Regions from separate parts of the Streptomyces sp. NPDC043878 genome, predicted to be linked through region 1. Evidence: riboswitches for the same ligand, from Rfam matches in the RefSeq annotation. Region 1 holds a riboswitch; each other region holds the start of a gene.
The links. A riboswitch is a leader RNA that binds a small molecule or an ion and turns the genes downstream of it on or off. The one in region 1 is predicted to bind cyclic di-AMP.

Region 1 (2,191 bases):
TTCCTCGCCCTCGGCGTCGCCCACCTCGTCCGGGGCGTCGGCGAGCGCCGGGGCCGGCACGAAGAAGAAGGACGACTCGGCCAAGTCCGGTACCGCCTCCGGCGCCGGCGCCGACAAGAGCGCCGATTCCCGCGCCGATCAGGGCGATCCGGGCACTTCCGGCAACTCGTCCTCCGGTGCGGTGAAGCAGGATGAAGCGGACAACGTTCAGCAGAGCGTGGGCACTTCGAGCCTGGTCGACACCGGGTCGCTGAGCTCCGGCCGGCACCGCGGTGGCAGCGCCGACGAGGACGCCACGACCGACGCCGCCCCCTCCGCCGGCCGCCACGTCGCCGGCGAGGGCGACGCCTCGCCCGTCGACTCCTACACCGTCCGCCTCGGGGACACGCTCGCGTCCATCGCCGACTCCCTTGGCCTCGACGGCGGGTGGCGCGCGCTCTACGACGCGAACAGGGACGCCATCGGTGTCGACCCGAGCAGCATCGCCCCCGGTCAGACCCTGCGAGTCGGGGTCTAACCGGGCGAAAAGCAGCGGGAGTTCGCGTCACACTTATGGCCGAATGTCCGCTTTGGTGAAAGTGTGGGATGACTCTCAGAAGCCCTGATCGTCTTTGAAATTCGCCGGATCACCTGTCTACGGTCGTGACCGCTCGTCAACACGAGCCCCGGCGGCCGCAACGCCGAATCCTGCCAGCGGCCGTACGGGAACAGTCGTCGCGTAATGCGCCGTAGGCAGGAGCGGGGGACCCAAGGTAAGCGCCGCGCCGGGCAGTTGACGGAACGGCTTGGGGTTAAGCCACGCCTCCCACGGAGGTGTGGCCGGGCAACTCAACCGGCCCGAACCCGACAGCTCACCTCGCAGGCGTCGGTGAGGGGATCAACCATGCTGTTTTCCGGCAAGGGCAAGCACCGCCGCCCGTCCAAGGCCACCCGCGTCGCCACGCTCGCCGGCGTCACCGGTGTCGCCATCGCCGCCCCGCTCATGGCGGCCGGCAACGCCTCCGCCGCCACCACGTCCGAGTGGGACACCGTCGCCGCGTGCGAGTCCGGCGGCAACTGGTCCATCAACACCGGCAACGGCTACTACGGCGGCCTGCAGTTCTCCGCCTCCACCTGGGCCGCGTACGGCGGCACGCAGTACGCCTCGACCGCCAACCAGGCCTCCAAGGCGCAGCAGATCGCCGTCGCCGAGAAGGTCCTCGCCTCCCAGGGCAAGGGTGCCTGGCCGGTCTGCGGCAAGGGCCTGTCGAGCGCCGGCTACAGCGGCTCCGGCAGCACCGGCACCTCGTCGAGCGGCTCGAACAGCTCCAGCGGCTCGAACAGCTCCAGCGGTTCCAGCAGCAGCTCCTCGGCCACCACCCGCTCGACCTCCGAGCAGCCGGCCTCCCGTTCCGCGGAGCGCCCGGCCGCCAAGAAGACCGTCAGCACCCCGACCGGCAAGAAGGTCAAGAAGGGTGACGGCGAGTACAAGGTCGTCAAGGGCGACACGCTCAGCTCGATCGCCGAGAAGCACAAGGTCAAGGGCGGCTGGCAGAAGCTGTTCCAGCTGAACAAGGACATCGTCGACGACGCCGACTTCATCTTCCCGGGCCAGCAGCTCCACCTGAAGTGACACCCGGCCCGTAGCCGAACCACAGCGCCCTCACATCCGGGCCCCGCAGGCTGGGGCCCTCGTGAGGGTCACCCCCCGTCCCCACGGGCTCCCCGCTCCGGTGCGTCTTCCCCCGTACGTACCGGAGCGGGGCTTTCTGCTGTCCGGCACCCCGCTTTCGGGCTCCGCGCAGCTCCGCTCTTTGTTCCGTTCGGAAACAATTTCCTCTCGGTTCTGTCCACGACGTGGCCGGAAGGCCGACCGATCCCCCCGGGGCGGTTAGGCTCGTCCCGCAGAGCCCCGGCGGCGCTGCGCCTGCCGGGCCCCGGCCCGGCCGTACCCGCGTCACATTGAAGAAGGAGATGCTCGTGCCGTCCATCGACGTCGTCGTAGCCCGGGAAATCCTGGACTCCCGAGGCAACCCCACGGTCGAGGTCGAGGTCGGCCTCGACGACGGCAGCACGGGTCGTGCCGCCGTTCCGTCCGGCGCCTCCACGGGTGCCTTCGAGGCCATCGAGCTGCGCGACGGTGACCCCAACCGCTACCACGGCAAGGGTGTCGAGAAGGCCGTCCTCGCCGTCATCGAGCAGATCGGCCCGG
Region 2 (2,191 bases), on a different contig from region 1:
CGGCCGCCGTCCAGCAGGACAACGGCCGGGGCATGGTGATCATCCGCTGGCTGACCGCGGAGTTCGGCGGCAAGCTGAGGGTGCGGCCCACCCGCGAGGGCGGCAAGACGGTCTTCATCGAGCTGCCGTGGACGGTCCCGGTCGCGCCGGTGACCGCGGCGGGGCAGCAGGAGCCGTAGACCCCCGGCACCGTTGCCGGCGCGCCACACGGTCCTTACAGGCGCCGTACGGACGGCTCGCGGCGCCACCATGCCCGCCCGGGGACGCGGTCGGCCTCTGGGGCGCGGAGGGCTTGCGGGGCGCGGGCGGCGGGCGCGGGCCGGCGGGAGCCCGGGAGGCGGCCCGCTCGTCGGCGAGGCCCGTCGGGGGCACCCTCCGGGGAAGCGGCCCCCTCAGGCCGAGACCGACCAGGGGCGTACGGGTGACCAGCGCCCGCGGGTGACCCCGCGGGCCCGGGTGGGACCCCGGGGAGACGGCGGCGTGTCAGGCGACCGCCGTCTCCCCGGGAGAGTCAGTTGACCCGGCCGTACCAGACGCTCTTCGTCCAGATCTTCTGCAGCCGCACCACGTCACCGGTCTTCGGGGCATGCCATATCTTGCCCTTGCCGGCGTAGATCCCCACGTGGTAGACGCTCGAACCCGAGTGGAAGAACACCAGGTCTCCGGCCTTGCGGCTCCTGGCGGAGATGTGGTGCGTCTTGTTGTACTGCTGGGCCGCCGTGCGGGGCAGTTTCTTGCCCGCCTTCTTGAACGAGTACAGCGTGAGCCCGGAGCAGTCGAACCTGCGCGGCCCGGTGGCGCCGTAGCTGTACGGGGCGCCCTTCTTGGAAGCGGCGATGTGCAGTGCCTTCGTCGCCGGTGTGGCGGCCGCGGCGTCGGAGGCGACACCCGGGATCACGACGGAGCCGCCCACCGCGGCGATGGTGAGAGCCGAAGCCGTACCGGCCCGGACCATGAGCGACGGGACACGATTGAGCGCAGTCATGCGCAACCCTTCGTCAGCCGCCTGTGAAGGATGACCTGTCGGATTCGGGCTGGCGAAGTTGCCCGGCCGCGGTTGCGGCTTCACCCCAAGGGCTGCTCGAACCGGTCATGGCGTGACCGTTCCGGCGACCCGTCGTGCTTGGGTCCTCCACTCCTGCCGAACCACTTCTGTCGACCGGTCATCCGCGCGGCGGCAGGACTCGGCGTCCGCCCGGATCGCCCCGCCACTGCGGCGGGGTCTTGTCGTCAGACACGGATCTTGGCTGACAGATGTCCGAAAAACCCAATGGAATCGGTGGTTTGTGTTGTTACTCACCACTCACCCGTTCGGGTGGACACCCCTTTGTTCGAGGGGGCGTTGGAGGGGTCGCGCACCCCCGGACCAGCGATGGAATGTCCGATTCCGCCCTCGGCCCACGCGTGTTGCGCAACTCGGACGGGCCTAAAACAGGACGAGCGCCTACTCCGATCGGCGGTACCCCTTTTGGTCCGTTTCGGCGTCGTCCCGGACACCCGCCGCCGCGCCGGGGCACCGGGAGCGGCGACGGTGCGTCAACTGTCGGCCTCGGCGGGCAGCGTGACGCGGTCCGTGCGGCGCTCCCCGTCCAGCACGCGCAGCGCACGGGCCAGGGTGGGGGCGTGCAGTTCGGTCTCGCCGCGCCGGTGCATCAGCTCCAGGGCGTCCCGCAGCAGGGCCGCCTTGGCGACCAGGGCCTGGGCGGCGCGCAGGCCGCGGTAGGTGTCCCCGGGGCGCGCGGGGTTGATCCGGCCCAGCAGGTCGACCACGTCGAGGTAACGATCGATCAACTCGCCCTCGGCGCGGGTCAGGGCGGGCAGCGGCGGGAGTTCCGGTGGCGGCATCGACGGCTCACCTGTCGCCGGGCTCGGGACGGCGGCCCGTGTGCCGTACGAGCGGCCTTTTCGTCCGGGTGCGGACGCGGGCCGGCCCGCGGGCCGGGACGACGGCATCACCGGGCCGTCCCTCCGGCTGTCCGGGCGGCGAGGGCCGGCGGGGCACGACGCGGGCGCCCGGCAGCGTGAACCGCCTGCCCGGTGTCTCGGTGAACCCGGGTGGGACGTGACGGGCGGACCGTCGGGTCATCGCGAACCCCTCCTCGCGGCAGAGCCGGCTCCGGCAGGGCCGTCTGCGGTGTCTGCGTGGTGTCTCTCCGTGGTGACTCGCTCATGGCCCTGTGAAAAAATGTAC
Region 3 (2,191 bases), on a different contig from region 1:
GCACCGCGAAGGAGGTCGCCTCGTCGGCGGTCCAGCCGAAGACGTTGCCACCGAGGGCGAGCGGGAAGACCTCTAGGTCGGATGAGCCGAGCTTGCGGAGAACAGTCATGCCTCAAGTCAACACGCGGTCCGGAGTGCCCCATTCCGTGCCGGCCGCAAAGACCCCGTAAACACGGGAAACCGGTGGTCCTGAGGCCGGGGGGTTGGCGTCAGGACCACCGGGGTCCAGGAGGGCGGGGTGTCAGGGGGTGAGGCCCTTGCCGTGCAGCCAGGCCATCGGGTCGATGCCGTCGGCGCTGCCGCCGGGGTGGACCTCCAGGTGCAGGTGCGGTCCGGTCACGTTGCCGGTGGCGCCCACGCGCCCGATCACGTCACCGGTGCCGACCTTCTGGCCCACGGTGACGCTGATGGACGACTGGTGGCAGAACCACAGCTCCGTACCGTCGTCCAGGGTGAGGATCGTGCGGTAGCCGTAGGAGCCGGCCCAGCCCGCCTCGGTGATGGTGCCGCCGTGGATCGCCTTGATCAGGGTGCCGGTGGGCGCGGCGAAGTCGAGGCCGGTGTGGTAGCCGGAGGACCACATCGAGCCGGCCTGACCGAAGGTCGAGGTGATGGTGTACGAGGAGGTCGGCAGCGTGTACTGCTTGGCCAGCTCCGCCAGGCGCGCGGCCTCGGCCTTCTGCGCGGCGGCCTTCTCCGCCTTCTCCTTCGCGGCGGCGGCCTTGGCCTCGGCCGCCTTCTCCGCCTTGGCGACGGCGGCGGTGGCCTGCTTCTCGGCGGCGGCCGCGGCGACGGCGGCGGCCTTGGTGTCGACCTGGTCCTGCTGCTGCTCGGCCTGGGCCATGATCCGGCTGCGCAGTGCCTCGCCGGCGTCGCTGGTGCCCCGTGCCGTGTCGGCGGAGGTCACTCCGACGCTGCTCAGGGCGGTCGCGGCGCCCTGATCGGCAACCGGGGAGGAGTTGTCGTCCGACAGCAGGGAACCCACGGAGGGCAGGTCGGGGATGGAGATGGACACGGGCGGCTTGCCGGTGTTGGCGCTGGCCATGCCGCCCGCGCCGACGGCGGCTATGACGCCGACGCCGAGGACGGTGGAGCTGCGGGCGAGTCCCCCGCCGCGCTGCTTGGAGACGCGGTGCCGGCCACGTACGGGACGAAGGGACTCCTCGGTGGGATTCCACTCCTCCCACGGACCCTCGTCGGTGCGGAGGCCGCCGGAGCCGAAGGGCTCGGTGCTGCGCGGGCTGGGCACGAACGGGGCATGCGGGGCAGGCGGGTTGGACGCCACGTGGGCGTGCTCCTTTCCTTCCTTCTCGCCTACCGGGTTAGCTGACGGGTTCGGAGCAGGAAGGTCTCCTACGCGCGTAAACCCACCGTGCCGAACGGCGGTTCACATGCGATTCACCCCAAGGTGTGGTTCCCCGGTTCCCTTGCGGGATTCGACGTGTGCGCACGGAGCCGACTCTTGTGACGGCTGGGACGACCGCGCTGCGTTATCGAACGTTAATAGACCCGGGTACCCGTTTCCAAGATGTTCGTCTTGATCATTAAACTTTCCGCGCAGGACTTTCTGGTCATGAGCGGCGGAAAACGGGCGAGTTGACCGCGGATCAGGGAACCGACGGGTACTCACCGGCAGGGACGGCTCCACGGCCGCTCACCCCAGGGCTTCCGACCGCTCACCCGGGGTGACATCGGGCGTCGTGGCGCACCGCACCCTCGCGCGGGGGCGAACGCACCGAGGGCCGGAACCCTTTCGGATTCCGGCCCTCGGCCTTCAGTAGCGGGGACAGGATTTGAACCTGCGACCTCTGGGTTATGAGCCCAGCGAGCTACCGAGCTGCTCCACCCCGCGTCGTTGAAACCAGTGTACGTCATCCGCGGGGCCCGAAGCACACGCGTTGTTCCGGGCCCCGCGGACCACGGCCGAAGGCGTCTCAGCCGAGCAGATGGCGGTTGGGTGCCTGGGCCCGCCGCGCGTACTCCGGCAGGACGACCACGGTGGCGCCCGCCGTCGCGAGCAGCCCGTTCCCGTCGGCCGCCGCGACGAAGGTGTCCGGCTCCCGCCAGGCCGTGACCACCCGCCGTACCCCGGCGTCGAGGATCAGCCGGGCGCAGGGCGCGGGGCGGGAGGCGCGGCGGGCACAGGGCTCCAGGCTGCTGTAGACCGTGGCGCCGGCCAGCCTCGGGTCGG
Region 4 (2,191 bases), on a different contig from region 1:
GACGGCCTCACGCTCATCGAGCCCGGCTACCTGATGCCGCACCCGACCCTCCCGGCGCTCCGGGTCGAGCGGCGCGACGACCTGTGGTGCGAGCCCATCAGCAAGGTGCTGCTGCGCCACCCCTACCTGAGCGACGACGAGTTGGCGGCGACGGCGCGGTCGGTGGCCGGTTCCCTGGCCACGGTCACCATGTCCGGACCCGGCACCGTCGAACTCCAGCCATGCGGCGTCACCAAGGCCACCGGTCTCGCCCTGGCGGCGGAACACCTGGGCCTCGGCCCGGACCGGACCATCGCCTTCGGTGACATGCCCAACGACATCCCCATGTTCGACTGGGCGGCCCGCGGGGTGGCGATGGCCAACGCCCACCCCGAACTGCGGTCGGTGGCCGACGAGGTCACCACGTCGAACGAGGACGACGGCGTGGCCGTCGTCCTCGAACGTCTCTTCCCCGGGCCCCGGAGGGCCTGGCGGCCGGTCTGATCCGCCGATCGGACCGGAGGCCGGCGGCACCGGCGCCCCGGCGCCGGGGCGCCGGCCCTCACGGGCAGTGCTCAGTACGCCCCGAAGACGTTGTCGATCGAGCCGTACCGCGCGGCCGCGTAGTTGCAGGCGGCGGTGATGTTCGCGACCGGGTCGTAGGAGTTCCACGAGGTACCGGCGACGTGGTAGGCCCGGAACGTCGGGTCGATGACCTGGAGCAGGCCCTTGGACGGGATGCCCGCGGCCGCGTTGGAGTCCCACAGGTTGATGGCGTAGGGGTTGCCGGAGGACTCGCGGATGACGTTGCGGTAGATGCCGTTGTACGACCCCGGAATGCCGTGCTGGGCCATGACGGTCAGCGAGGCACGGATCCAGCCGTCCAGGTTGTTGGCGTACCCCAGCGTGGAGGCGGTGGTCACCGTCGGGGTGGCGGCGGAGGCGGTGCTCGCGCCGATGACCGGGAGGGCCAGTACGGCGGCTCCGGTGCCGATGACGGCGAGCCTGCGGGCGAGACGGGCGGTTCTGGTACGTCGGTGCTGAGCGGCAGCGGGCATGACTGTGTCCTCTCCGGCGCCTGCGAGGTGAGCTGTCGGGTTCGGGCGGGAGCTGCCCGGCCACGCCCTGACGGACGTGACTTCACCCCCAGCCGTACCGGTTTGTCCTGGAACTTCCGGTGCGGCGACTTACCTGGGTCCCCCGCTCCTGCCGTGCGGTGTCTTCGTCGATGGGTCTCGGTTCGGGCGGCGGCAGGATTAGGCGTCCACCCGACAGGCCGGGAACGTATGCGAGAGCACATGTCCGGAACAAGTGCCGGAATCGCCATTCGAGCGTTTGACCTTGGTCTGGGGCGTATGGGGTACTTGATCCTTTGCGGATGCCAACTCTCAACTCGCTTTCACTTCAAGGCGGTACGGGCGACGGTGGCGCGGGAGGGGGTCCGGGTGTGCGTGACCCAACTCACGGGCGCGAACAAGTCGCGCAATTCGGGCAATAGGGCTAACTCGTGGTCAACCGGCCGCCGGGGAAATCCACTTCCGTGAGTGCGGGGGAGGGATGGCTGGGGCTGTCCTGTCGGGCGGGTGCGCGTGGGTGGGTGGGTGGGTGGGTCGGTGCGGTCGGCGTGCGGGCCGGTGCGCGGATCCGGCTGCGGGGCCGGCGCGCAGGGCTGTCGGGCGGCCCGGCGCTGGGGGTCACCTTCCGGTGCCGGAACCATCGGGCGGCCCGGCACTGGAAGGGGGCCTCCAGGTGAAAGGGCCCCCGAGGTGGAACGGGACCCCCGGCGCGGCGCCCCTGGCCCATCGCCCCCGTACGCGATTCCGGTGTGCCGGGGTGGGCGACCGTAGGGGAGGTGAAGGTGACGGGCGACGCGGGGGAGTCGGCGGCGATGGCGCGGGGCCCCGGGAGGGGGACACGCGGGGCCTGGTGGGCCGTCCCGTGCTCAGGGGCGTGGGGATACTGCAGGCGAGGGGCCGCAGAGTGTTTCCGGCCGCGCGGGCCGATGGGCCCGGCGGCCGTCGCGATTGGTGACAGATGCGACTAATTTCAGCTAACCCGACAGATATCAGTCCTTATCGAGTGATCAAAAACATTCCGGTCGTGATCCCATACCGCCTGGCCTGGAACCGTGGGCGCTATCGGTGATCGAAACGTGACCGGATACGCTGACTTGAGTGAGCGCAGCGACCTATCGACAAACCGTGTGATCGCC

Region 2: another riboswitch for cyclic di-AMP. It lies ahead of AC07AZ_RS21860 (C40 family peptidase); the one in region 1 lies ahead of AC07AZ_RS23595 (transglycosylase family protein).
Region 3: another riboswitch for cyclic di-AMP. It lies ahead of AC07AZ_RS03705 (M23 family metallopeptidase); the one in region 1 lies ahead of AC07AZ_RS23595 (transglycosylase family protein).
Region 4: another riboswitch for cyclic di-AMP. It lies ahead of AC07AZ_RS06525 (transglycosylase SLT domain-containing protein); the one in region 1 lies ahead of AC07AZ_RS23595 (transglycosylase family protein).

What each region holds. Positions count from the first base shown of each region.
Region 1 is NZ_JBWKDW010000017.1:92,548-94,738, forward strand. It holds gene AC07AZ_RS23590 (transglycosylase family protein) at 1-517, shown strand, start outside; cyclic di-AMP (ydaO/yuaA leader) riboswitch at 715-880, shown strand; gene AC07AZ_RS23595 (transglycosylase family protein) at 884-1,612, shown strand; gene eno (phosphopyruvate hydratase) at 1,954-2,191, shown strand, end outside.
Region 2 is NZ_JBWKDW010000015.1:135,302-137,492, forward strand. It holds gene AC07AZ_RS21855 (ATP-binding protein) at 1-179, shown strand, start outside; gene AC07AZ_RS21860 (C40 family peptidase) at 512-985, opposite strand; cyclic di-AMP (ydaO/yuaA leader) riboswitch at 989-1,168, opposite strand; gene AC07AZ_RS21865 (hypothetical protein) at 1,537-1,845, opposite strand.
Region 3 is NZ_JBWKDW010000002.1:19,064-21,254, forward strand. It holds gene AC07AZ_RS03700 (aldo/keto reductase) at 1-109, opposite strand, end outside; gene AC07AZ_RS03705 (M23 family metallopeptidase) at 242-1,285, opposite strand; cyclic di-AMP (ydaO/yuaA leader) riboswitch at 1,297-1,452, opposite strand; tRNA gene AC07AZ_RS03710 (tRNA-Met) at 1,779-1,852, opposite strand; gene AC07AZ_RS03715 (dihydrofolate reductase family protein) at 1,935-2,191, opposite strand, start outside.
Region 4 is NZ_JBWKDW010000003.1:169,581-171,771, forward strand. It holds gene AC07AZ_RS06520 (HAD family hydrolase) at 1-483, shown strand, start outside; gene AC07AZ_RS06525 (transglycosylase SLT domain-containing protein) at 555-1,037, opposite strand; cyclic di-AMP (ydaO/yuaA leader) riboswitch at 1,040-1,208, opposite strand.